DNA from 3 places in the Schaedlerella sp. genome. Region 2 is predicted to be linked to each of the others. Evidence: predicted binding sites of a transcription regulator. Region 2 holds the regulator's gene; each other region holds the start of a gene.

Region 1 (8,245 bases), on a different contig from region 2:
GCATACATCCTTGGCCGGCAGCCTTCTTCCAGCTCGATGGTCCAGATGCCGGTCCTGGCTCCCTCCAGGATGTCCTCCAGGCTCTGCCTTGCCTCCAGCCTGTACTTCTCCTCCTGCTCCACCACGGCATTGACATCCCGGTAGGCAAAGATCACGCTGTTCTCCTCCGCATTCTCCGCAGCGGAAAAATGGAGCTCCAGGTATTTCAGGCCATAGGAATTGTCTTCTACCTGGTAGCGGATATCGAACTTTTTCTTTCTCTCAAGCTGAGCCAGCACGTAGTCCTTCTTCGTTACAAGTCGGAGCCTTTCCTGATCCCGCGGTACTACATACCGGGAAATGTACTGCTCCATCGCTCTCTGATAGCCGTCCTCAAAATTAACGTTCCAGTCCTCTTTGATCCGCTCGTTGTCCCGGTATACCACACATTCGCCTGTGTCAAAGTTTACCTGATAGATGCCCAGATAATCCACGCTGAGGGCATGAAGAACATTATAGCTCCGCTTTTGAAGCTCACGGACCAAATTGCGCCGTTTCAGCGAGGATACGATAAAGTATGCCGCTGTCTGGAGCATATTCGATGCGTACTCCAGCGACTTCACAGGCGGATTGTCCACGCCGTAAAAACCAATCAGATTTTTCTTATCATAAAGCGGGACTACTACAAGGGAATGGATATTCTGCCGTTTGAGGGTGGTATACATCAGAGGGTCACTCTCCCGGATCTCTTCCAGGTTCTGAATGACATTATGCCTGCCGACCGTAAAGTTCCGATACCAGACCGCACATACCTCCGGAGGGACATTTTGCAAATTCTCCTTTTCCCGCTCCACACCGTCTGCTACCCACTCATAGGTGTTGTCGTCGCCGCCGGACCCGTTCCGCTCAAATATGTAGGTCCGCGCCCCGTTCAACGCTTTTCCCAGATGCTCCAGCAGTACCTCCAGCGACTGATCCGGTGTCTCTTCCAGCAGGGCAACGCGGAGTCCCTCATTGATGACAGCCTCCAGATTCTGAACGCTCTGCATACCGCTGTGCCGTTCACAGGCCCAGGCGTCCGGCGCACCTTCACCGGTCCGTTCAAAAAACTCCTTTGGATCATGCATAAACTTTTCCTCCGTATGTTCTAAAAATCACACTGCTGGCGGCTGCCGCAGTGTATCTTCATGCCAACACATTCCTTTTCGTCTTAAAATGTCTCTTTTATGAAAATTTTATTTGTTATGATTACATCTTAACATGCAGGACCAGCTTTATCAATACTAACAAAATTTATTGAATTCCCCTCGGAAAAATGATAGTCTATTTATACAAAGTGATGTAACTGCAAATTTCTGAAAGAATGAGGATTTTATCATGTGGATTGCGGACCAATGGAAGGATTATGAGATCATAGATTGTTCAAAGGGGGAAAAACTGGAGCGATGGGGAAATTATACCCTGATCCGGCCGGATCCGCAGGTGATCTGGGATTTTCCCAAGGAGGCTCCTGGCTGGAAGCGGTGGAACGGGCATTACCACCGGAGCAAAAAGGGCGGCGGAGAATGGGAATTTTCCAGACTGCCGGAGCAGTGGCAGATTCATTACGGATCCCTGACTTTTAATTTAAAGCCGTTTAATTTTAAGCATACCGGACTGTTTCCGGAGCAGGCCGCAAACTGGGACTGGTTTTCGAAGCTGATCCGCGACACGAAGCATCCTGTCAAGGTCCTGAACCTGTTCGCATATACAGGAGGCGCTACATTGGCAGCGGCCGCAGCCGGGGCGCAGGTTACCCATGTGGACGCTTCCAAAGGGATGGTTGCCTGGGCGAAGGAAAACGCGGTGTCCTCCGGCCTGAAGGATGCGCCCATCCGATGGCTGGTGGACGATTGTGTGAAGTTCGTAGAACGGGAGATCCGGCGGGGAAATGTCTATGACGCGATCATCATGGATCCGCCTTCTTACGGGCGGGGGCCCAAGGGGGAAGTCTGGAAGATTGAGGATATGATTCATCCGCTGATCAGACTGTGCACACAGATCCTGTCGGAAAACGCGCTGTTCTTCCTGGTCAACTCCTATACGACCGGGCTGGCTCCGGCGGTGCTTACTTACATGATCGGCGCGGAGCTGAAAAGTCAGAACGGCCATGTGGAATCCCAGGAGATTGGACTGCCGGTAAAGAGTACCGGGCTGGTCCTGCCGTGCGGGGCTTCCGGAAGGTGGAGTGCAGAGCTCTAACTAAGGAACTGTGCAAAAATAACTTGCCTTTTTGCACAGTTCCCAAACAGATTTCTCATGCCTGTTCAATACAGTTATTTTAAAAAGGGTTGCTCACCGCAGCCCCTTTTTACAGTCATTTTATGCATCCTGGCATTCCATTCCTATTATCTTTCATCGAACAAAACCGAAGAATTTTAATTTAAGTCCTTTCTTTCTATATTAGATATATCCGTCAGCAGCCTGATATCTTCAAAACTCCAGTCACTGCACTCATCATAAAAGACCTCATCTTTTCGCTTTTTAAAGATTCGAAATGGTTTCGTTCCGGAATTATCATAAATATGACACACATCGCAAACTTTAACTAAGTCTTTTATTAAACTCAGCGCCCTGTCGTATCTTGCAATTATCTTTTCTTCCGGAACATCATGTCCTCCCGATTCCACCCTTGATCTCACACGCCAGACATTGATCGTAGGATCAGAAGTAAGGATATAATAACAGCGGATAAAATAACCTGCTCCTTTCGCCTTCTCCAGCAACTTCAAATTACGTTCTGTTGACAGCACTGTTTCAAAGCAAAATTCTTTCATTTGCTCTATATGATCCTCTCTTTGCTTTTCTGCCAGCTGTGCCGCTTCTATGTCAGAACATTTCAGACTTTTTTTGATTTCATCGGCATTGATATAATCCATTGGCGGCTTTAATAATTCTGTAAACGTACTTTTTCCAGAACCATTTGGTCCCGCAAAAACGATCACCTCAGGTTTTTTCTCTGACACGCTCGCTATAACGCTCCTTCCTCATCCTTTTGCCCACTTCTATTCTGGATCCGTCACTATATTCTTTATATATAATCTGCGTTTTACTATCGTATACAATAATAGGAATATCCATCGCCCTTTTTTTTTCAAGCTCAATTCTTACTGCTTCATTTGCGCGTTTTACCACCGCTTCATCCGAAATATACTCTTCGCGCTTCATGATCTGTCCTCCTTCTCATATACTCTATATTATACTAACAGCCGAGGAAATCTGCCAATATACCTGCATGCCGCCAGCGCCGCCACGGCTCCGTCCGCCGCCGCGGTCGTAAGCTGGCGCACTTCCTTTGTACGGCAGTCCCCCGCTGCGAATATGCCCTCACAGGATGTCACGCAATCCTCCGACGCCTCTACAAAACCGGACTCATCCAGCCTGACCAGCCCTGCAAATGCCTGATTCTCCGGAACCTGTCCGATCGCCACGAATACACCAGACACGGAGATTTGAAAATCTTCTCCCGTCTTTTTATTATTTAATACCAGCCCTTCCACTACATTTTCTCCGACCAGCTCTTTTACGGTCGCACTCAGAACAAATTCTACATTCTCTTTTCTTTTCAGAGGCTCAACCAGTCCGGCTTCCCCGCGGAACTCGTCCCGGCGGTGTACCAGATAGACTTTATTGCAGTAATTGGAAAGAAATTCCGCATCCTGCAGAGCCGTATTGCCCCCGCCGATCACAGCCACATCTCTGCCCTTAAAAAATGCCCCGTCACAGGTGGCGCAGTAGGACACCCCGGCTCCCACAAGCTTTTCTTCCTTTTCCAGCCCCAGATGCCGGTGGGTCACTCCTGTAGCAATGATCACTGTGCGGCAGGGATATTCCTTCCCTTCCGTCTCGATCACCTTGATGCCGTCCTCCTCCCGGATCCCTGTCACCTGCTCCAGCTCTGTCTCTGCCCCCAGCTTCATGGCCTGATCCAGCAGGTTCATGGAAAATTCCGCCCCGCTGACACTGGCAATCCCTGGATAATTCTCCACATTGGGAGAAGATGTGATCTGCCCGCCGTAATTCATCGCCTCTATGATAACCGTCCGCTTTCCGGCGCGCTGTCCATAAATTGCTGCTGTCATTCCGGCGGTTCCTCCGCCTATGATTCCAATATCGTACATCATTTCTTTCACCTCTCTGCTTTCATTCTTTGACGGCCGCAGCCCTGTCCTTACCATTTGCAGTCACTTCAATACGGATTGTTCCTGCTGCCTTTCCATATAGAGAAAGCCTGCCGCTGGCAGTCTTTCTGCATACATGGTATTTATATTGAATACGCAGGAATCCTTTCGGCTCCCTGCGCATTCATTTTTTTTCAAACTGTCATAAAATTCCTCCGACCGTGCGGTTGGATACTTCTTCACATAGAAGATGCCGATGCTCTTTCATGACAATTCCAAAATCTCATTCTTTATTATTCTCAGCATATGCTTTTATATTCGACGCGTTTGCCATCTTTTTCACGCCGTCCTCGTCTACGACCACAAGCGTCGGCGCCTGCATCACGCCGTACTTCTTCACCAGTTCTTCATTCTCCTCCGCGTCTACCAGCTCATAGGAAATGTGCGCCTTTTCCAATGATTTTGTGGCGATCCTGCAGTTCGGGCAGGTCTTTGTCGTGAACAGGATCATTTTTGTCCCGTCCTCTCCCCCTTCTCCGGAAAACGACGCGGGCTCTGTTTCCGTCCTCACTGCCGCCTTGGGCTTCATTCGTGAGCCGGAATCGAACACGTCATATACCTTCCGCTCCTTGAACTCCTGGGTCTTGCCGTCATTCCAGTTCTTGACCGGACGGTAATATCCGGTGATCCGGCTGTAGACCTCGGTCTCTTCCCCGCAGCACGGGCAGGTATACTGCTCGCCGCTGATGTAGCCGTGGTTCTTGCAGATGGAATAAGTCGGAGACATCGTATAATATGGAAGCTTGTAATTCTCCGCGATCTTTCTCACCAGAGCTGCCGCCGCCTTCCAATTCGGCAGCTTTTCTCCCAGGAAGGTATGGAATACGGTTCCTGATGTATACAAGGTCTGCAGTTCGTCCTGAATGTCCAGCGCCTCGAACACATCCTCCGTATAGCTCACCGGAAGATGAGAGCTGTTCGTATAATACGGCGTGCCGCATTCCTCCGCTGCTGTGATGATATCCGGGAACTGCTCCACGTCATGCTTGGCCAGACGATACGTGGTAGACTCCGCCGGGGTTGCTTCCAGATTGTACAGGTCTCCGTACATCTCCTGATAATCCGACAGGCGTTCCCGCATATGGTTCAGCACATCCTTCGTAAACTGCTGTGTCTCCGGATGCGTGAGATCCTTTTTGAGCCATTTTGCATTCAGGCCGGCTTCATTCATTCCCACCAGGCCGATGGTGGAAAAATGATTGTCAAAGGAGCCCAGATACCGCTTTGTATATGGATAGAGTCCTTCATCCAGCAGCTTGGAAATGACTTCCCTCTTGATGTGGAGGGAGCGGGCTGAAATGTCCATCAGCCGGTCCAGCCTGGTATAAAATTCCTCTTCATTCTCTGATAAATACGCAATACGCGGCATATTAATCGTCACAACGCCGACAGAGCCGGTGCTCTCCCCGCTTCCGAAGAAGCCGCCGGACTTCTTGCGCAGCTCCCGCAGATCCAGGCGCAGTCGGCAGCACATGCTCCGCACGTCACTGGGTTCCATATCGCTGTTGATATAATTTGAAAAATAGGGCGTACCATATTTTGCAGTCATCTCAAAGAGCAGACGGTTATTCTCTGTCTCAGACCAGTCAAAATCACTGGTAATGGAGTAGGTCGGAATGGGATACTGGAAGCCTCTGCCCTCCGCGTCGCCCTCAATCATGGTCTCGATAAATGCCTTGTTGACCATATCCATCTCTTCTTTACAGTCTCCATAAGTGAAGTCCTGCTCCACTCCGCCTACGATCGCCGGAAGGTTGGCCAGGTCATTCGGTACGGTCCAGTCCAGCGTGATATTGGAGAACGGCGACTGGGTTCCCCATCTGGACGGAATATTCACGCCGAAAACGAAGGATTCGATACACTTCTTCACTTCCGGATAGGTCAGATGATCTGCCTTTACAAACGGCGCCAGATACGTGTCAAATGAAGAAAATGCCTGGGCGCCGGCCCATTCGTTCTGCATGATCCCCAGGAAGTTGACCATCTGGTTGCAGAGCACACTCAGATGCTTTGCCGGAGCCGCCGTGATCCTTCCCACGATGCCGCCCAGCCCTTCCTTGATCAGCTGCTTCAAAGACCAGCCCGCGCAGTACCCGGTCAGCATGGACAGGTCGTGAAGGTGGATGTCTGCATTCTTATGCGCCTTGGCGATCTCTTCGTCATAGATCTCTGACAGCCAGTAATTAGCCGTGATCGCGCCGGAATTGCTCAGGATCAGTCCGCCCACGGAATAGGTCACTGTGGAATTCTCCTTCACGCGCCAGTCCGTCACCTTTACATAACTGTCTACAATATCCTTGTAATCCAGCAGGGTAGAATTCAGATTCCGGATCTTCTCCCTCTGCTTTCTATATAAAATGTATCCCTTAGCCACATCTGCGTAACCTGCCCGGATGAGCATGGATTCCACGCTGTCCTGGATATCCTCCACAGATACAAGTCCCTTCTTGATCTTTGGTTCAAAGTCCGCCGTCACCTTCAATGCCAGCAGATCGATAATGTCCTGATTATACTCCTTCTCTTTCGCCTCAAATGCCTTGCGGATTGCCTCGCTGATCTTGGACAGATCAAACGGCGCAACCTTACCGTCTCTCTTCGTAACCTGATACATATGCGCGCTCCCCTTTCTGTCTTAAACGGTATGCAGGAAATGTAAAAAATGATGACTCACGGTCTGAAACCGTCCCGGTACGAAAAATCAATCCCATACATTCTTGCGAATACAGCTTCAAAACATACAAAATAGACAATGACTGCCCGGCATCTCTGCCAGGCATCCTGCATATTCCAACCGTTATTGTATCCCCCTGTACCCCTGTCACAATGTGTGCGGTACAAGTGTGAACAGTAATTATTCTAACACTATATAATCCTCCTGTCAAATAAAAAAACAACAATATCTTGTGCTGTTTTTAGCGAAAGCAACCAGATATTGTTGTTTTTCTATTATGAAATAATTTATGTATAGTCAGTATCCACAGCAAAACTTTCTTTAATTCTCAATGATCTCGCACAGAAAAACGTAAATTTTCTGATTTTTTCCATTTATTCCATATATTTGCAGATATGGCTGCGGATTTCTACGAAACTCCCATTATTCAATGCTTTTCAGCAGCCTTTTGGTATTAAAAGCCGCATAGCATGTCAAAATCGGATTCGTTGTCAATCCTTTCTAAAAAATTCCCAGAAAATGTAGGAATCTGGGTTCCTGTTTCAAATGAAATGCCAACTTTACGAGCATCCTCTCGACCAGTCAGTGTGGTGATCGCACAGGGTATAACATGTAGCTAAAATGCCTCAGCGCACCTCTGGCCAGGGCATATGGTGTATGAACTTTTGTGATTCATTCCACCCCGCGCAGCTCTGCATTGGGTACATTGCGCTGGACCACCTCCAGCGCCTGGACAAGAATCTCCTTCGTATACGCCCGCAGTCCCGGACGGATCAGGTCGCCGGATACCCGGAAGCTCTGCAGATAATATCGCTGCGCCCCCTTGATCCACCTTCCGATATCGGAAAAGTCCTCCCGCTTGTGAAATTCCCTCACGACCGTGGTGCGAAATTCATAGGGAACCGTTCCTGACATCAGAAAATCCACGCTCCGGAAGATTTCTTCCATATTGTAGTCTGGAATCCCGATGGTGATCCCATATTTCCCAGGAGCATTTTTTATATCCATGGCCACATAGTCCAAAAGCTTTTCCTCTGCCAGATGCTTCAAAAGCCGGGCATTGCTGCCGTTGGTATCCAGCTTCACACTGTAGCCGATCTCCTTGACCCCGCGGATAAAATCCTCCAGCTCCGGCTGCAGCAGCGGCTCTCCTCCTGAAATGCAGATGCCGTCCAGCACCCGCCAGCGTTTTTTCAGGAAATTCATGACCTGCTCGACCGGGATATTCCTTTCCAGGTCAATATGAGTCACCAGAGACGCGTTATGGCAAAACGGGCAGCGGAAATTACAGCCTGCGGTAAATATCGTGCATGCCACTTTTTCTGGATAATCCAAAAGCGTAAGTTTCTGCAGTCCCTGTATGTTCATTCCGCTT
Region 2 (8,245 bases):
ACTGCTGAAAAATATCATCGGACTCTGGCTGGCCCAGGAGAGCCGACGTCAGTGGATCAGGGAAGGAAAGGAATATTCCTTCGGAGAGCTGGAAGAAATGGCGCTCACGGCAGAGCCGTTCCAGAGCTTTATTGATCCGGACGCGCCGGAATTTGTTCCGGCAGGCAACATACCGGAGAGGATCCGGGAATTCTGCCGCAGGACCGGACAGAAGGTGCCGGAGACGGTGGGAGAGATCATGTGCTGCATCAACCAGAGCCTGGCACTAAAATACCGCTATGCGCTGGAACAGATCGAATCCTGCACCGGAAAGCATTATCCGGTCATCCATATGATCGGCGGCGGGATCCAGAGCAAGCTGCTCTGCCGGATGGCAGCAGGGGCAAACGGACGCAAGGTGATCGCTGGACCGGTGGAAGCCACCGCGCTGGGCAATATCGCGGTACAGATGATGGCAATGGGCGAGATCCGGGATGTAAAGGAAGCAAGGCACATCATTGCGGAATCGGAAACTACATATGAGTATCTTCCTCAGGATACTGAGAAATGGGATGCTGCATATGAGAAATTTAAAACATTTATTCATTAAAGGAGGAATACTGCTATGGCAAAATCAAGACTCATTGGAGACTATCCGGTAATTGGAATCCGTCCTACCATCGACGGAAGAAGAGGGGCGCTCGAGGTTCGTGAATCTCTGGAAGACCAGACCATGAACATGGCAAAATCCGCTGCAAAGCTGTTGGAAGACAACTTAAAATATACCAACGGGGAACCGGTAAAGGTCATCATTGCGGACACGACCATCGGACGTGTCGCGGAAGCGGCGGCATGCGCGGATAAGTTCAAAAAGGCCGGGGTAGACATTACTCTGACCGTGACACCCTGTTGGTGCTACGGCGCAGAGACCATGGATATGGATCCAATGACGATCAAAGCGGTATGGGGCTTCAATGGAACAGAAAGACCGGGCGCGGTTTACCTGGCATCAGTCCTGGCTACTCATGCGCAGAAGGGCCTGCCGGCATTCGGTATTTACGGACATGATGTATGTGAAGCGAGTGACACCGAGATTCCGGAAGACGTAAAAGAAAAGCTGCTGAGATTTGCGCGTGCCGCGGTGGCTGCCGCGACCATGAGAGGAAAATCTTATCTGCAGATCGGTTCCATCTGCATGGGAATCGGCGGATCTATCATTGATCCTGCATTTATCGAGGAATACCTTGGCATGCGTGTGGAATCCGTAGATGAGGTAGAGATCATCCGCCGTATGACAGAAGGCATCTATGATGAGGCTGAATATCAGAAGGCGCTTGCATGGACAAAAGAAAAATGTATTGAAGGCTTTGACAAGAACCCGGAAGAGCTGCAGAAGAGCCGCGATGCAAAGGATTCTGACTGGGAATTCGTTGTAAAGATGATGTGTATCATCAAGGACCTGATGAACGGAAACGACAATCTGCCGGAGGGCTGCGAAGAAGAAAAGGTTGGCCACAATGCCATCGCTGCCGGCTTCCAGGGACAGAGACAGTGGACAGACTTCTATCCGAACTGCGACTATCCGGAAGCGATGCTCAATACCTCCTTTGACTGGAACGGAGCAAGAGAGCCCTATATCCTGGCGACCGAGAACGATGTACTCAACAGCCTTGGAATGCTGTTCAACAAGCTGCTTACCAATTCCCCGCAGATTTTTGCAGACGTTCGTACATACTGGAGCCCTGAGGCAGTGAAGAAAGCGGCAGGCGGCTATGAGCTGGAAGGAAAGGCAAAGGAAGCCGGCGGATTTATCCATCTGATCAACTCCGGCGCGGCATGTCTGGATGCCAATGGACAGGCAAAGGACGCCAATGGAAACGGCGTGATGAAGCCGTGGTATGAAGTAACAGAGGCAGATCAGGAAGCCATCATGAAGGCGACTACCTGGAACTATGCAGACCTTGGATATTTCCGGGGCGGCGGATATTCCTCCAGATTCGTTACAGAAGCAGAGATGCCTGTGACCATGATCCGCCTGAATCTGGTGAAGAATTTAGGACCGATGCTGCAGATCGCAGAAGGCTGGACTGTACATCTTCCGGACGAAGTAACCGACGTACTCTGGAAGAGAACCGACTATACATGGCCGTGTACCTGGTTTGCGCCGAGGACAACAGGAGAAGGCGCATTTGCTACGGCATACGATGTAATGAACAACTGGGGCGCTAACCACGGCGCGATCAGCTACGGACATATCGGAGCAGACCTGATCACCTTGTGCTCCATCCTGAGGATTCCGGTTGCTATGCACAACGTACCGGAAGAGAAGATCTTCCGTCCTGCATCCTGGAACGCATTCGGCATGGACAAGGAAGGCGCTGACTACAGAGCATGCCAGGCTTACGGACCATTATATAAGACCATCAAATGATAAAAATGCCAAAGGACTTTTGACGATTTTATCATCCAACAGATAGTATGAGGCAGGCGGCATTCCGGGATTGTTTTTGCGGGCGGGATGCCGCTCAAGTAATGTGATATCAAGTATCGTATGAAGAAAGATTATGGAGGACATAGAATATGTTAAAAGGAATTCCGAAAATTTTGTCTCCGGAATTGTTGATGGTGCTCTGCGAGATGGGGCACAGTGACCGTCTGGTGATCTCTGACGGGAACTTTCCGGCGGAATCCATGGGAAAGGACGCGATCGTGATCCGCTGTGACGGCCACGGCGTGCCTGAGCTTTTGGATGCCATCCTGCAGGTGTTCCCGCTGGATACTTATGTGGAGAAGCCGGTGAACCTGATGGAAGTGATGCCCGGAGATGATGTGGAGACTCCAATTTGGGATACCTACAAGGAGATCATCGCAAAACATGATTCCCGCGGCGCGGACTGCGTGGGCAATATCGAGCGCTTTGCGTTCTACGATGAGGCAAAGACAGCTTATGCGATCATTGCGACCGGGGAATCCGCTCTGTACGCAAATGTGATGCTGCAGAAGGGTGTTGTGACAGAATAGCTGTAGATATGGCTTTTCATTCGAAAGAATCTTCTCTTATAAATCTGAAAAGAAAACCGCGCCGGGATGGTATTTTTACGATACTATCCCGGCGTTTTTATATTCATATAAAAGGGGAATCATAGTAAATATTCTGTGTCTGTATGTTATTCTGAGGACTTATGCTTTTTTCTGTATTCATTTGGAAGCATTCCAAATTTTCCTAAAAAAATTTTATTAAAATAACTGCGATTTGAAAAACCTGATTTCGACATTATATTATAAATACTTAGATCTGATTCTATAAGTAACGCGGCTGCCTCCTGCAGCCGAAAAAGCTGCCCATATTCTACGAGAGTTAAACCTGTCGATTTTTTTACGACTCTGTTTAGATAGTCAGCATTATAATGCATGAGGCATTCTAGTATAACTCACGATAATTACCGCTACCTTACACGCAGGATAAATTTTTATGTGCAAGGAAGCTGAATGAGGCGATGCCGGTAGCATCGTCGATTGAAGCTGACGCAGCAGATGAAAATTTAGACAAGTGAAAGGTGTGGATAATTATCGTGGGTTATACTAGTTCAGCCCGACTGATCTTACCCTTATTTTTTTCAAATATTTTGGTGATCTGGTGAATGAGATTTTCATCATTTGACCCCACAAGTTGAATAATTTCTTTCTGATATAGATCAGGATTTTCCATAATAGAAAAGAAACGGGCAACTAGCCCGGCCATAATAAAAACACAGCCAGGGTTTTGACTGATTGTAGCATTAATCATACTATGGATTAATGTTTCAAGATTATCACATAATTGTTCGAATTCTTCATTGACGGCTGTCGGCTTAAAATTGATATATTCTTTCGCATTGTAGTATTTACATTTTTTGTTTTTGCTGATCAGATGACTTATGGAATTAAAGGTATTGCAAAAAATATTGTTCGAAGAATATATAAAGCTGCTATCTACAAGTGTCTTTGACAGTTCAATGCTGATAGAAATGAATTTTTCCAGATGACGAGTAAACTTTTGAGGATTTTTTGCATATGGTAAAAGCAAGTGGAAATACGTTGTCAGGAGACGGGTATGCGGCTGTGTGAACTCCGGGAAAAGGAAGTAATCAATAGTTGTGACTGCAAAAGGCTGGGCTGTGTGGTGGATCTGGAATTTGACTGCGGCAGCGGGCAGATCGAGGCGCTGATCGTGCCGGGACCGGGGAAGATCTGCGGCTTTTTGGGGACGGATAGTGAATACGTGATTCCATTTCACTGTGTAAAACGGATCGGACCGGATATTATCCTTGTAGAAATACGGGAAGAAAAATTTTTGAAAAAAATATAATGCAAATACAGGGCGGATTGTGTATAATAAAGATATGCCGTATGTATTTTGGAATGCGGCAGTGCCGACGGCTTGGCGTATTTGTCGGCAGCAGTATCGAGTTCCTTTTGAAACATGTATGTAGAGTACAGAAGAAAGGCGGATAATATTATGAAATGTCCCTATTGCGGAAATTCGGATACACGAGTCATTGATTCCCGGCCGGCAGAAGAGAACAATTCCATTCGCCGCCGCCGTTGCTGCGATGAATGCGGGAAGCGGTTTACAACCTATGAAAAGATTGAGACGATCCCGCTGATTGTGATCAAAAAGGATAATAACCGGGAGCAGTATGAACGCTCCAAGATCGAGAACGGGGTGCTGAGCGCCTGCTACAAGAGGCCGGTACCGGCAGACGCCATCAAGGAAGCGGTGGATGAGATTGAGCTGCAGATCGTCAACCGGGAGGAGAAGGAGATCCCCAGCAGTCTCATCGGAGAGATCGTCATGGAGCGGCTGAAAACTCTGGATCCGGTGGCATATGTCCGGTTTGCATCCGTATACCGGCAGTTTAAGGACGTCAATACATTTATGGAAGAACTGAAGATGTTCTTAGAGTAATTAAAAGACAGAAGGTATTTCGGTCTGAGATCACAAAGAGCCAGAACCACACGGGAAAATATCAGAGGGCATTTTTCACAAAAAAGATCCTGTATCTATGGTGCATAATTAACAAAATTGAACCTTCCTTAAAAAAATCTCCTTACCTCGGGTAAAAAAAAGTGCTACAATAAAGTGTAGCAGAAGTTTACTCTACCGGACGTAAGGGCATGAAGATCCAATGTAAATGTGCAAATGAGAACGTTTCTGATCTGATAAGGAAGGAGGATGTGTATGCATAATCAAGGTGATGCAGTAGTTTATAAGTGTAAGGGTGTATATCGGATTGAAGATGTAGGAACATTGGATTTTATGTTTGCGGATAGAAAGAAGAAGTATTATACTCTGCAGTCCGTGGGAAATGCGAAGGACCGGGCCTATGTCCCCATTGATGACGATACCAATATCCGCAAGCCCATTGAACGGGAAGCGGTGCTGGGTTTGATCAAGAGGATGGATGATATTGAAATTCTGTGGGTGCAGAGTGAAAAGACCCGGGAGCAGGAATACAAGAATTGCATCTCCGGATATTTGCCGGAGAACTGGATCCGGGTGTTGAAGACCCTTTATAAGCGTACAGAGCATCGCGGCGGTGTGACAAGTATGGACAAGAAGTATCAGCAGCTTTTGGAGCATGCGCTTTACAGTGAGTTTTCATATGCCCTCGGCATTCCGGAAAATAAGGTCGAAGGCTTTATCAATGAGCAGAGAAAAAAAGAAGCGTAGTTGGCTGCCCTGGGGAGGTCCTGCCATTGGACAGGCTTTTCCGGGGGTTTTTGTTTTCAGAGATGACATAAATTAAAGATCTAAAACCCGAGAGAATGAGTTGACAGATTCTCTTAGGGTTTTCTTTTTTTTGAAAGAACGAAGTCTATTATATATCATTATTTCTACTTTATAAAAAATCTTCATTGAACCGTTTCAAAGAAATTCAATAGTGGCGATATTGAACATGTAATTTGCGTGAATTATAATGAAACCTTTGGATGTGAAAAGGGAAACGTGCGGCAATATTGTGCTGTGGTTTCCCTTTTCATGTGCATAGGTTTATTTTTTTCCAGAGCATTCAAAGCTGCTTTTTAAATACGATAGGATTGTTTGAGACAGCATTGCCTATGTTCGTTACTGTTCACACCCTGGCCGGGCGCGCACATTAACCTATGATCTCCAAAATAATGAAAAAAGATATTTTTATTATTGAACTTGCAGGATATCACAGGTATAATGGACATATTCGAAGGAAAGGAGAGGCATCTTATGAACATGTTATCCATTGAGCAGGAGTTAAAGAACAATTCTTATCCGGGTAGAGGGATCATCCTTGGAAAAAGCGCGGATGGGACAAAAGCGGCTGCGGCATATTTTATCATGGGGCGCAGCGTGAACAGCAGGAACCGCATCTTCGTGGAAGACGGGGAAGGGATCCGCACTCAGGCGTTTGACCCGGCCAAGCTGACGGATCCAAGCCTGGTGATCTATGCGCCGGTGCGCGTGCTCGGCAACAAGACCATTGTGACCAATGGGGATCAGACGGATACGATCTACGAAGGCATGGACAGACAGATGACGTTCGAACAGTCGCTGCGGTCCAGGGAATTTGAACCGGACGTACCCAACTATACACCCCGCATCTCCGGGATCATGCATGTGGAAAATGGAAACTATAATTATGCCATGTCGATCTTAAAGAGCAATCACGGCAATCCGGCGGGCTGCAATCGGTATACATTTGCGTATGAGAATCCGTCTGCGGGAGAAGGTCATTTTATACATACGTATATGCACGACGGAGATCCGCTGCCCAGTTTTGAAGGAGAGCCGAAGCTCATCTCCATACCGGACGACATGGGAGCATTCACGGAGCTTCTGTGGGACAGCCTGAATGAAGAGAATAAGGTGTCGCTCTTTGTGAGATATATTGACATCCAGAGCGGAACATACGAAACCAGAATTGTGAATAAAAATAAATAAGGAGTCGTAACATGAAAGAATTAGAATTAAAATATGGCTGCAACCCGAATCAGAAGCCGTCCAGGATCTATATGCAGGACGGAAGCGACCTTCCCATTGAAGTATTATGCGGGCGTCCGGGATATATCAACTTTTTGGACGCGTTCAACGGCTGGCTGCTGGTGAGCGAGATGAAGAAGGCTACCGGGCTTCCGGCCGCTACATCCTTCAAGCATGTGTCTCCGGCAGGCGCTGCAGTCGGGCTTCCGCTGTCGGAAACATTGGCGAAGATCTACTGGGTGGATGATCTGGGAGAGCTCTCTCCCCTTGCGTGCGCCTATGCGAGAGCCAGAGGAGCCGATCGGATGTCCTCCTTCGGCGACTTTATCGCCCTGTCCGATGTGTGCGACGTGGATACGGCAAGGCTGATCAAGCGGGAGGTGTCGGACGGTGTGATCGCGCCGGGCTATGAGCCGGAGGCGCTGGAGTTGTTAAAGCAGAAGAAAAAAGGCAATTACAACGTGATCCGGATCGATCCCGCGTATGAGCCGGCGCCGTTGGAGCACAAGGAAGTATTCGGGATCACATTTGAACAGGGAAGAAATGAATTAAAGATTGACGATGAGTTCTTTGCAAAGGTAGTAACCGAGAATAAAGACATTCCGGAAAATGCAAAGCGGGATCTGGCAATCTCCATGATCACGCTGAAATATACCCAGTCCAATTCCGTATGCTATGTGAAGGACGGACAGGCCATTGGGATCGGCGCCGGACAGCAGTCCAGGATCCACTGTACCCGTCTGGCAGGACAGAAGGCGGATAACTGGTGGTTAAGGCAGGCACCGCAGGTTCTTGGGCTTCAGTTTAAGGACGGCATCGGCCGGGCGGACCGGGACAATGCCATTGACCTTTATATCGGAGAGGAATACATGGACGTTCTTGCGGACGGCGTATGGGAGAATACTTTCAAAGTGAAGCCGGATGTATTTACGAGAGAAGAAAAGCGGGCATGGCTGGATAAGATGACCGATGTATCTCTGGGGTCCGACGCATTTTTCCCGTTCGGGGACAATATTGAGCGCGCCCACAAGAGCGGAGTAAAATACGTGGCACAGCCCGGCGGTTCCGTGCGGGACGACAATGTGATCGCGGCCTGTGACAAGTATGGCATGGCGATGGCATTTACAGGACTGCGTCTGTTCCATCATTAAAAAATCCCTGCCTGTACGGCAGCAGGCTGCTGATCAAAAATCTGAGTTTTACTGTGGCAAATCACATAAAACTCAGATTTCGGATTGCAGCCGTACAGGTGGAAAATGCATCGGAGGA
Region 3 (8,245 bases), on a different contig from region 2:
ATCCTTTCCGCGGCCGGCATCAGGAACGTAAAGGGCTCCTTCCTGCCGTACATCTCCTCCATGGCACGGCGCAAAAGCGCTCCCATATAGCCCCGCTTCCGGTAGGCGCATTCCGTGGCGACTCCGACAATATAATGACAGGGCCGGGAATCCTCCTCGATCCACAGGGTATAGGGATTGAGCTGAAGCATGGAGCGGATCCCGCCGTCCTCCTCAATCACAAAAATCTCATTATCCTTTGTCTTAAAATAATAATAATAATCCAAGAATTCTTTGGAATCCTCTGAAAACACAGTTTCCCACAGCTCTCTTGTGTTCCGGTGTTCACCTGGTTCCAGCTTCCGAAGCTCCATCCTGTTTTTGTTTCCTTTTCTGGCCGACACTCTGTCACTCCCTATCCGCAGAAAGCCGCTGACAGCCGGGACAGGATTCACAGGCCCCGCTTCCGGGTGTCACGTCCACACTGCTGTAGTTCATGAACTTCTCCAGAAGGCACACCGCCTGTGCGGAGATTCCCTCTCCCGTACCGGTAAATCCAAGCCCTTCCTCCGTAGTCGCTTTGATATTGACCTGATCAACGGATATCTTCAGCGCTTCCGCAATATTCTTTCTCATCATTTCGATATGGGGCAGCATCTTCGGCTTCTGCGCAATGATCGTCGCATCAATATTTTCTATCAAATACTTCTGCTCGTCCAAAAGCGCTGCCACCTGTTCCAGAAGCCGGATACTGGAGATTCCCTTGTACTTCGGGTCCGTATCCGGAAAATGCATTCCGATGTCTCCCAGGGCCGCAGCCCCAAGAAGCGCATCCATCACCGCATGGGCCAGCACATCCGCATCCGAATGCCCCAAAAGCCCTTTTTCATAGGGAATCTTCACTCCTCCGAGTATCAGATCCCTTCCTTCCGTCAATCGATGGACGTCATAACCCATTCCTACACGCATATTCTGTCTCCTTTTTTGATCCGCCCGCAGAAAGGACGTATTTTATTACTGTTCAGAATGGCAGCTTACATATATATTTATACGCAATTCCAAACAGTTAAATCATTTTTTCCATACCGTCGTGTCCGGTCCGACTGTCTGCAGCTGCACCGTTGCAGAGCTGGCCGCTGTCTGCCCGCGCGGCTTCTGTTCCGGCAGGGAAGATCCCTCTGCTCCTTCTGCCTGGTGTCCTTCATTCAACAGGACCATCGGAGCCGTCCGGAACATGGACTGATCCCGGACAGGCATTGCGGAATAAGGCGGGTCCATCTCCAGCGGATACTCCGCCGCCCGCTCCTCCAGCGCTCTTTTTATGACACCGCCCACAAGGATGATCAGGTACACTGCCCCGACCAGGATAAATACGGCTGCGATCCCGCACATGACTTCCTGATTCCCCGGGCGGATCTCCAGGATGGTGTTCAGCAGCGTCACTCCGACAAATATAAGATAGGCTCCCGCCAGCAGCTTCAAAACAAAACCAATTCTTCGACCCAACAATTTATCCTCCGTACAATGTTTCCACAAATCGCTATACCATTATAACATGAAAAATAGTTCCCGAAAAGGAAAAAGAAGAGTTTCCACGAAACTCTTCTTTTACAGTAGCGGAAACTGGATTTGAACCAGCGACACCACGGGTATGAACCGTGTGCTCTAGCCAACTGAGCTATTCCGCCATATATACTTTTGAGAAAATCCTGGGGCCTATAGGGCTCGAACCTATGACCCTCTGCTTGTAAGGCAGATGCTCTCCCAGCTGAGCTAAGACCCCATAACTCTCTGTGGGTTCCTCTTTCCCGAACCCGCTTTGCTATTATACTATTAAGAGAACCAACTTGTCAACACTTTTTTCGATTTTTTTCGCATCTTTTTTTCAAGGCATAAAAGAGGCCGGATTCCACTCAGATCCGTCTGCCTTTGTGAGCGGAATCCGTCCTCTTTCTACTTTGTCGTGCTTCCAAAGCCTCCGTTGCGCACGTCGGTCACATCATCATCGGTTGTGATTCCGTATTCCACAAAGATCCCCTGCATGAATCCTTCCCCCGGGGCAATCTCCACAGTCTTCCCCTCTTTGGAATCATTGGTCAGCTTTGCAAAAATATGCCCTTCATTATCGGAATAAAAATAATCGCTGTCAATGATGCCCACCGTGTTGTTGAGCTGCAGCCGGTACTTGAAGCCCAGTCCGCTCCTGGGGTAGCATTTCAGCACCCAGCCGGCCTCCATCTCCGCCCGGATCCCGGTAGGGATCTTCACGTTCTCTCCGGGCGCCAGGAAAATCTGAACCGGGGCATAAAAATCATACCCCGCGGAGCCTGCCGTCGCCCGTCTCGGAAGCTTCACGGCCTGATAGACCGCAAGAGCGTCCTCACTGCTGTTTTCCGGAAAGGTATCCGCCCAGTCCTTCAAAAACTGTTCCTCACTGACTTTATGAAATTTCGCTATTCTCTGCATATCGTTTCTCCTGCCTTCAGACTCTTTTGTACATCAACCACCTTCTGGTTTCTGCTTCCGCGCCAGGGCAGAAGGGAATCCTTCTGGGCTTCTATATATCTGCCATCCACGACCACATCCAGAAACGGTACTGCCCGTTCCCCTTTGATCTCTTCCCACTGGTACCCGGTATAGAGCCACTGGGTCTTGTCCGGATATTTTGCGCGGATCTCCTTTGCCAGACCTGCGATCGCCCCCCTGTTTCCCGCATACAGCGGATCTCCTCCGCTGTAGGTAATCCCGTTGATATAGCTGTGATCCAACTGAGCAAAAAGCTCCTGCCGGGCAGCATCGTCAAATTCCAGACCTCCCTGTGGATCCCATGTCACCGGGTTATGGCAGCCCGGACAGGCATGGGAACATCCGGCCACCCACAATACGACCCGTAGTCCTTCCCCGTTCAGCATATCATCCTTTGTAATATTATGGTACTGCATGGTTACATACTTTTCCTTTCCGCAATCTCTGCCATCTTCGCCTCATTCAGGCGGGTATCGCCTTTGACCCTTGAATAAGAAAGATAGCCGTTCATCCGGTCGATCTTCGTCAGGTTTTTGCTGCCGCATACCGGACAGACATCCATATCCAGCTCCTCATGGCCGCAGTCATCGCAATAAGCCAGCGACAGGTTCACACCCTCGTAATAGCCCTTCTTCATGGCTCTGCGGACCAGGGCGCGGATGGCCTCTTTATTGTAGCTGACCGGATACTTCACATACTGGATCTTGCCGCCGTTGCTTAAGTTCCAGAAGCGCCCCTCCAGATTCTGCTTCTCGATGGGGGTAAGTTCCTCGCTGACATGGCAGTGGAAGCTGTTGCTCACATACTCCCGGTCCGATACATTTTCAATGATCCCGTATTTCTTTCGGAACTGGTGTACCTGCACGCCGCACAGATTCTCTGCCGGAGTTCCGTAGATGGCATAAAGATGCCCGTCCTCCTTCTTGAACTCCGTCACCCTCTCATTGATATACCGCAGGGTTTCCAGCGCAAAGGCTCCGTCCTCCGCAATAGATTTTTTATTGTAAAGCTGCTGCAGCTCATTCAAGGCCGTGATCCCAAAGGATGCGGTGGCTGATCTCAGCAGCGGCTTGATCTTGTCATACAATCCCAGATGCCCTCCGTAAAAACCGCCTTCGCAGTAAGCCAGCGGATTCGTAGAGGCCTTCATCTCTCCCAGATAATCATAGGTCCTCTGGTGGAGCTTGCGGATCAGGTTCAGATAATAGTCCAGCTCCTCAAAGAAGTCCCGGCTCTCCTGTCTGGCCTTTGCCAAGATCATCGGAAGATGCAGGCTGATGGCGCCGATATTGAACCTTCCCACAAAGATCGGCGTATCCTTTTCATCAGCCGGCTCCATGCCTCCCCGCTCGTACCAGGGGGACAAAAATGCCCGGCAGCCCATGGGGCTGATGATCTTCCCGTACTTTTTGTACATGCTGGGCACATAGCCTTCACCGGTGAGGCTCAGCCAGTCGGGATACATGGTCTTGCTGGAGCATTCGATCCCGGCCTCAAACACGTCCTCCAGTGGACCTCCCGGCCCGTGCAGCTTCTCATCATAGAGGAACACGATCTTCGGGAACAGCACCGGCTTCTTATGACCTGCCTTGCCCTGTCCCTTTTTGCGCACCTCCAGCATGGTCTTAGTCACCAGCTTGCCGTATTCGCTGGTCCGGGTGCCTGCCGTCACGGTGATAAAGGGGTAATCGCCCCGGCTGGAAGAAACCGAATTGAACTTGTACTCCCATCCCTGGAAGCCCTGCTCCATCTCCTTCTCCAGATCCTTCCATGCCACCTCCTGGACCTTCTCCTCTGCCAGTCCCAGATCCCGGTACTTCTGGATCAGCTTCTTGTGAGACTTCTCTGCATAAGGCTCCAGGATCTCGTCCACGCTGGGCACCGTAAAGCCGCCGTACTGCTGGCTCGCCGCGCTCAAGACGATATCTCCGATCACGTCGAAGGCCGTATCCAGTGTCTTAGGCTCGTTGTACCAGAGATTCCCCATCTCAAAGCCCCCGCTCAAGACATTCTGCACATCGAACAGGCAGCAGTTCATGGTATCTCTCCGGGCGGACATGTCATGGATATAGATGTAGCCGTCCCGGATGGCCTGGATCTCCTCCACCGTCAGGAAGAACTTTTTATATAATTCCTTATTCAGTTCGTTAAAAATCAGGCTGCGCTTGGTGGATACAAGCGCGCTGTCCGTATTGCTGTTTTCCTTGTCTCCGATATACATGATAGACTGGCTCTTTTTATAAACCTCATCCAGCATCTGTACGAAATCCTGCTTGTAATTCCGATAATCCTTGTAGCTCTTCGCCACTGCCGGATTGACGGCCTCCAGGGCACTCTCCACCACATTGTGCATCTGCGCGATCCGGATCTCCGATACATTCATCTTCTTCACCCGGTCCTCCACAAACCTGCAGATAAAATCCAGTTCCTCGTCCGTAAATGTGACCAAAGCCCTGTAAGCAGATTTATTCACCGCCACAACAACCTTCTGCACATTAAAATCCTCTTTTGTGCCGTCCTTCTTCACTACACTGATCATGCCCCGCGCCTCCTGTTAAATCCTGCAAATCCCTATATTTAGTACTTATTTTCAAGCTTCCCACTAGATAAAGTGGTTAGTATTTAACAGTGTATCACTTATCCGTATTTCCGTCAACCTGCAAATTTCACAAAAAATCAGTGAAAATTTTTGAACCTTACTGCTGTTCCGACTTTTTTTGTTCCGGCTCTTTTCTTTTGCCTTCTACTGTCTCAATACAATCCACAATTTTATCATTGTCGAACCCCTGCGCTCTTAACCAGTCAATTAAATTCAGAACCTCTTTTGCTGTCATACACTTTAATACCTCCATTTTTATTCTCCTCCTTTCCTCCGTATCTAAACAATTCAAACGGTGCAAAGTCAGCTGAAATCCGGCGCTCCGTACAGGTCATACGGAGTCACCTGATATACATAATAGTTCAGCCAGTTGGAATACAGGTTATTGGCGTGCGACCGCCAGATCAGGTTCGGCTTGTTGTTCGGGTCATTTCCCGGATAATAATTAACCGGCATCTGAATCTCCAGCCCTTTCCCCAGATCCCGTTTATACTCGCTGTCCAGTGTCATCCGGTCATACTCCGGATGCCCCATAACAAAGATCTGCCGTCCCTCCTTTGCCATGCACAAAAAGACCCCTGCCTCCTCGGAATCCGCCAGGATCATCATGCGCTCATCCTGTTCCAGCAACGCCTGGGGCACCTCCGTATGCCTGGAATGGGGCGCGTAAAACACATCGTCAAAGCCTCTCACCAGAGGGATCTTGCGGTTCCGCACGTGATGCGGGAAGATCCCGAATTTTTTTTCCGCCAGGGGAGCCTTGTCGATCCCATAGTGATAGTAGATCCCCGCCTGAGCTCCCCAGCACAGATGCAGGGTGGAGGTTACATTGGTCACGGTCCAATCCATGATCTCCTTTAACTCCTCCCAGTAATCCACTTCCTCAAAAGGCATCTGCTCCACCGGAGCCCCGGTGATGATGAATCCGTCAAACCTTTGTTTTTTGATTGCCTCAAAGGGCTCATAAAACTTGTAAATATGGCTGGTGGACGTGTTCTTGGACACATGGCTGGACACCCGCACAAATGTCACATCCGTCTGCAGGGGCGTATTGGACAGGGAGCGCAGGATCTGCAGCTCCGTATCTTCTTTTAAAGGCATCAGGTTCAAAAGCCCGATGCTGATGGGACGGATCTCCTGATGGGCCGCCCGGTATTCATCCATGACAAAAATATTTTCCTGTTCCAGGACTTCTTTGATCGGCAGGTCATTTTGCACTCTGATCGGCATTTTTCTTTTCCTCGTCTTTCCTCAGTTCATTTTCATTGGAGTGTACGTAGGTTCCGTCCGAATCCACGTAGCTGTACTCATCATAGCAGTTTGTATCCATGGGGAGAGCCTTCTCCTCCAGTCTGTGGTTGATCAGCATCCGTACAATATAATAGATCACGGCAAAGGTAGGTACTCCCAGGATCATCCCCACAAAACCGAACAGTCCGCCACCCAGCAGGATGGAAAATACCACCCAGAACGCGGATAACCCAGTGGAATTGCCCAGGATCTTGGGTCCAATGATATTCCCGTCCAGCTGCTGCAGGATCAGGATAAATATCGCAAAATAGATACCCATCTTCGGGTCGGACAGCATGATCAGTATGGCGCTCGGTATGGCGCCGATATAAGGCCCGAAAAAGGGGATCACATTGGTCACGCCGACGATCACGCTCACCAAAAGCGTATACGGCATCTTCAGTATGGACAGACTGACAAAGCACAGAACCCCGATAATTGCGGAATCAATGATCTTTCCAATGATAAAGCCGCCGAAGATCTCGTTGCTTTTGATCGTCAGATGCAGGATCATGTTCGCCTGGGACGGACGGAATAATGCATAGATGATCTTTTTTGTCTGCATGGAAAAAGTCTCCTTGCTGAACAATACATAAATCGAAACGATAATTCCGATGATCGCATTGAACAGCTCGCTGACCACATTGATAACGCCCTCTGTCAGATTTGTCATGACCACATTGGCCTGGGTCAGCATGTCCGTCTTCATCCAGTTCTGCAGCAGATCCGTCACCTCCCGCAGCGTCCGGGTAAAGATCTGCTCCAGGGTGGAATCCCCGGCCAGCGTTTTCGTAATGAAGTCCAAGGCATCATTGAGCTGCCCCGGCACCGTCACGGCCATATCCCGGATACTCCGGTACAGCTCCGGAATCATCATGTTGCACAGCGCTACGATCACAGCGATCAGAAACATGACTGCCGCCAGGATCCCCACGCTTCTGCTGACCTGGTGCGCCTTTTCAAATTTTGGAAATCTTTTTTTGAGAAACTGACTCAAATGCTGCTCCACAAACTTCATGATGGGATTCAGCAGATAAGCGATGGCTAGTCCGTAGATGATGGGCTTGATCGTACGGACGACCATCCACAAAAGCTTTGAAATATCATCCAGCCGCAGCATTGTAAAATAAAAGATGATCACCAGCACGATCACGATAAACAATGACTTCTCCCGCGTAAGATGCTGCCGCAGCTTGGACTTTTCCTTGCTGCCGAAGCTGGGGCGGTTTATGTAATATCCGCTTTTTTGCTCCGCTGCCTCGCCGTTTTCATTTTTTTGATCCATATCCTGATTCATATTGTAACTTCCTATCCCTTTTATACAGCCGGAAAAAATACGGGAAAATCCGGAGTTTCTCCTGGATTTTCCCGCAGCGCTGTTCTTCACAGCCCAAAAACGCTTCCGGTCACTACGTTCAGCCTTTACAGTCAAAAGTCGCGCATTCCGTGGATTCGCAGCGGCAGGCATTGCTTCCCTCCACGCTGATCTTCCCGGCATGGCATTCGCACTTTTCATTGTACATACAATCCTTCGCCTCGCAGTGGATATTCGTGGAAGCAGAAGCTTCTCCTGTCACATTGGAATACGTATCTCCCGATCTTTCCTGGAAGCTGTCGCAGCAGGTCTCCCTGGCCTGCTTGGCATCGCTCCCGCCGACCTGGATCCGGTCCAGGTCACACAGGAAATTCTTATTGTGCCTGCATGTCTGTACGGTACATTTTAATTCCGGCATCATGATTCCTCCTTTATTATAAAAGTCAGTATCATTATGCCCGTTTTTCTGTGTTATATTCTTTGTATATCATGATCATTCGGCTGTTTTTAAACATTTCTTCCGCAGCACTTTTTGT

The links. The regulator NrdR, encoded in region 2, represses ribonucleotide reductase genes. The targets are predictions, from matches to a motif close to CACAANATNTTGTG.
Region 1: a site for NrdR is predicted at 7,092-7,105, ahead of ACTOY7_RS06165 (ribonucleoside triphosphate reductase). Genes of this name have one in related genera too.
Region 3: a site for NrdR is predicted at 5,106-5,119, ahead of nrdD (anaerobic ribonucleoside-triphosphate reductase). Genes of this name have one in related genera too.

Annotation. Positions count from the first base shown of each region.
Region 1 covers NZ_JBQIKP010000008.1:81,833-90,077, forward strand. The annotation lists gene ACTOY7_RS06140 (ATP-binding protein) at 1-1,106, opposite strand, end outside; gene ACTOY7_RS06145 (class I SAM-dependent methyltransferase) at 1,357-2,220, shown strand; gene ACTOY7_RS06150 (ATPase) at 2,397-2,984, opposite strand; gene ACTOY7_RS06155 (hypothetical protein) at 2,965-3,186, opposite strand; gene trxB (thioredoxin-disulfide reductase) at 3,216-4,139, opposite strand; gene ACTOY7_RS06165 (ribonucleoside triphosphate reductase) at 4,423-6,810, opposite strand; gene ACTOY7_RS06170 (anaerobic ribonucleoside-triphosphate reductase activating protein) at 7,543-8,238, opposite strand.
Region 2 covers NZ_JBQIKP010000023.1:21,984-30,228, reverse strand. The annotation lists gene ACTOY7_RS11720 (rhamnulokinase) at 1-589, shown strand, start outside; gene ACTOY7_RS11715 (L-fucose isomerase) at 605-2,410, shown strand; gene ACTOY7_RS11710 (RbsD/FucU family protein) at 2,560-3,000, shown strand; gene ACTOY7_RS11705 (helix-turn-helix domain-containing protein) at 3,147-3,392, opposite strand; gene ACTOY7_RS11700 (PRC-barrel domain-containing protein) at 4,073-4,327, shown strand; gene nrdR (transcriptional regulator NrdR) at 4,478-4,927, shown strand; gene ACTOY7_RS11690 (CarD family transcriptional regulator) at 5,201-5,692, shown strand; gene ACTOY7_RS11685 (IMP cyclohydrolase) at 6,224-6,937, shown strand; gene ACTOY7_RS11680 (phosphoribosylaminoimidazolecarboxamide formyltransferase) at 6,949-8,127, shown strand.
Region 3 covers NZ_JBQIKP010000007.1:38,153-46,397, forward strand. The annotation lists gene ACTOY7_RS05270 (GNAT family N-acetyltransferase) at 1-353, opposite strand, end outside; gene ispF (2-C-methyl-D-erythritol 2,4-cyclodiphosphate synthase) at 388-948, opposite strand; gene ACTOY7_RS05280 (hypothetical protein) at 1,051-1,485, opposite strand; tRNA gene ACTOY7_RS05285 (tRNA-Met) at 1,594-1,667, opposite strand; tRNA gene ACTOY7_RS05290 (tRNA-Val) at 1,690-1,762, opposite strand; gene ACTOY7_RS05295 (dCTP deaminase/dUTPase family protein) at 1,933-2,445, opposite strand; gene nrdG (anaerobic ribonucleoside-triphosphate reductase activating protein) at 2,433-2,921, opposite strand; gene nrdD (anaerobic ribonucleoside-triphosphate reductase) at 2,924-5,044, opposite strand; gene ACTOY7_RS05310 (hypothetical protein) at 5,202-5,357, opposite strand; gene metA (homoserine O-acetyltransferase MetA) at 5,408-6,334, opposite strand; gene ACTOY7_RS05320 (AI-2E family transporter) at 6,312-7,691, opposite strand; gene ACTOY7_RS05325 (DUF1540 domain-containing protein) at 7,810-8,127, opposite strand; gene ACTOY7_RS05330 (SEC-C metal-binding domain-containing protein) at 8,217-8,245, opposite strand, start outside.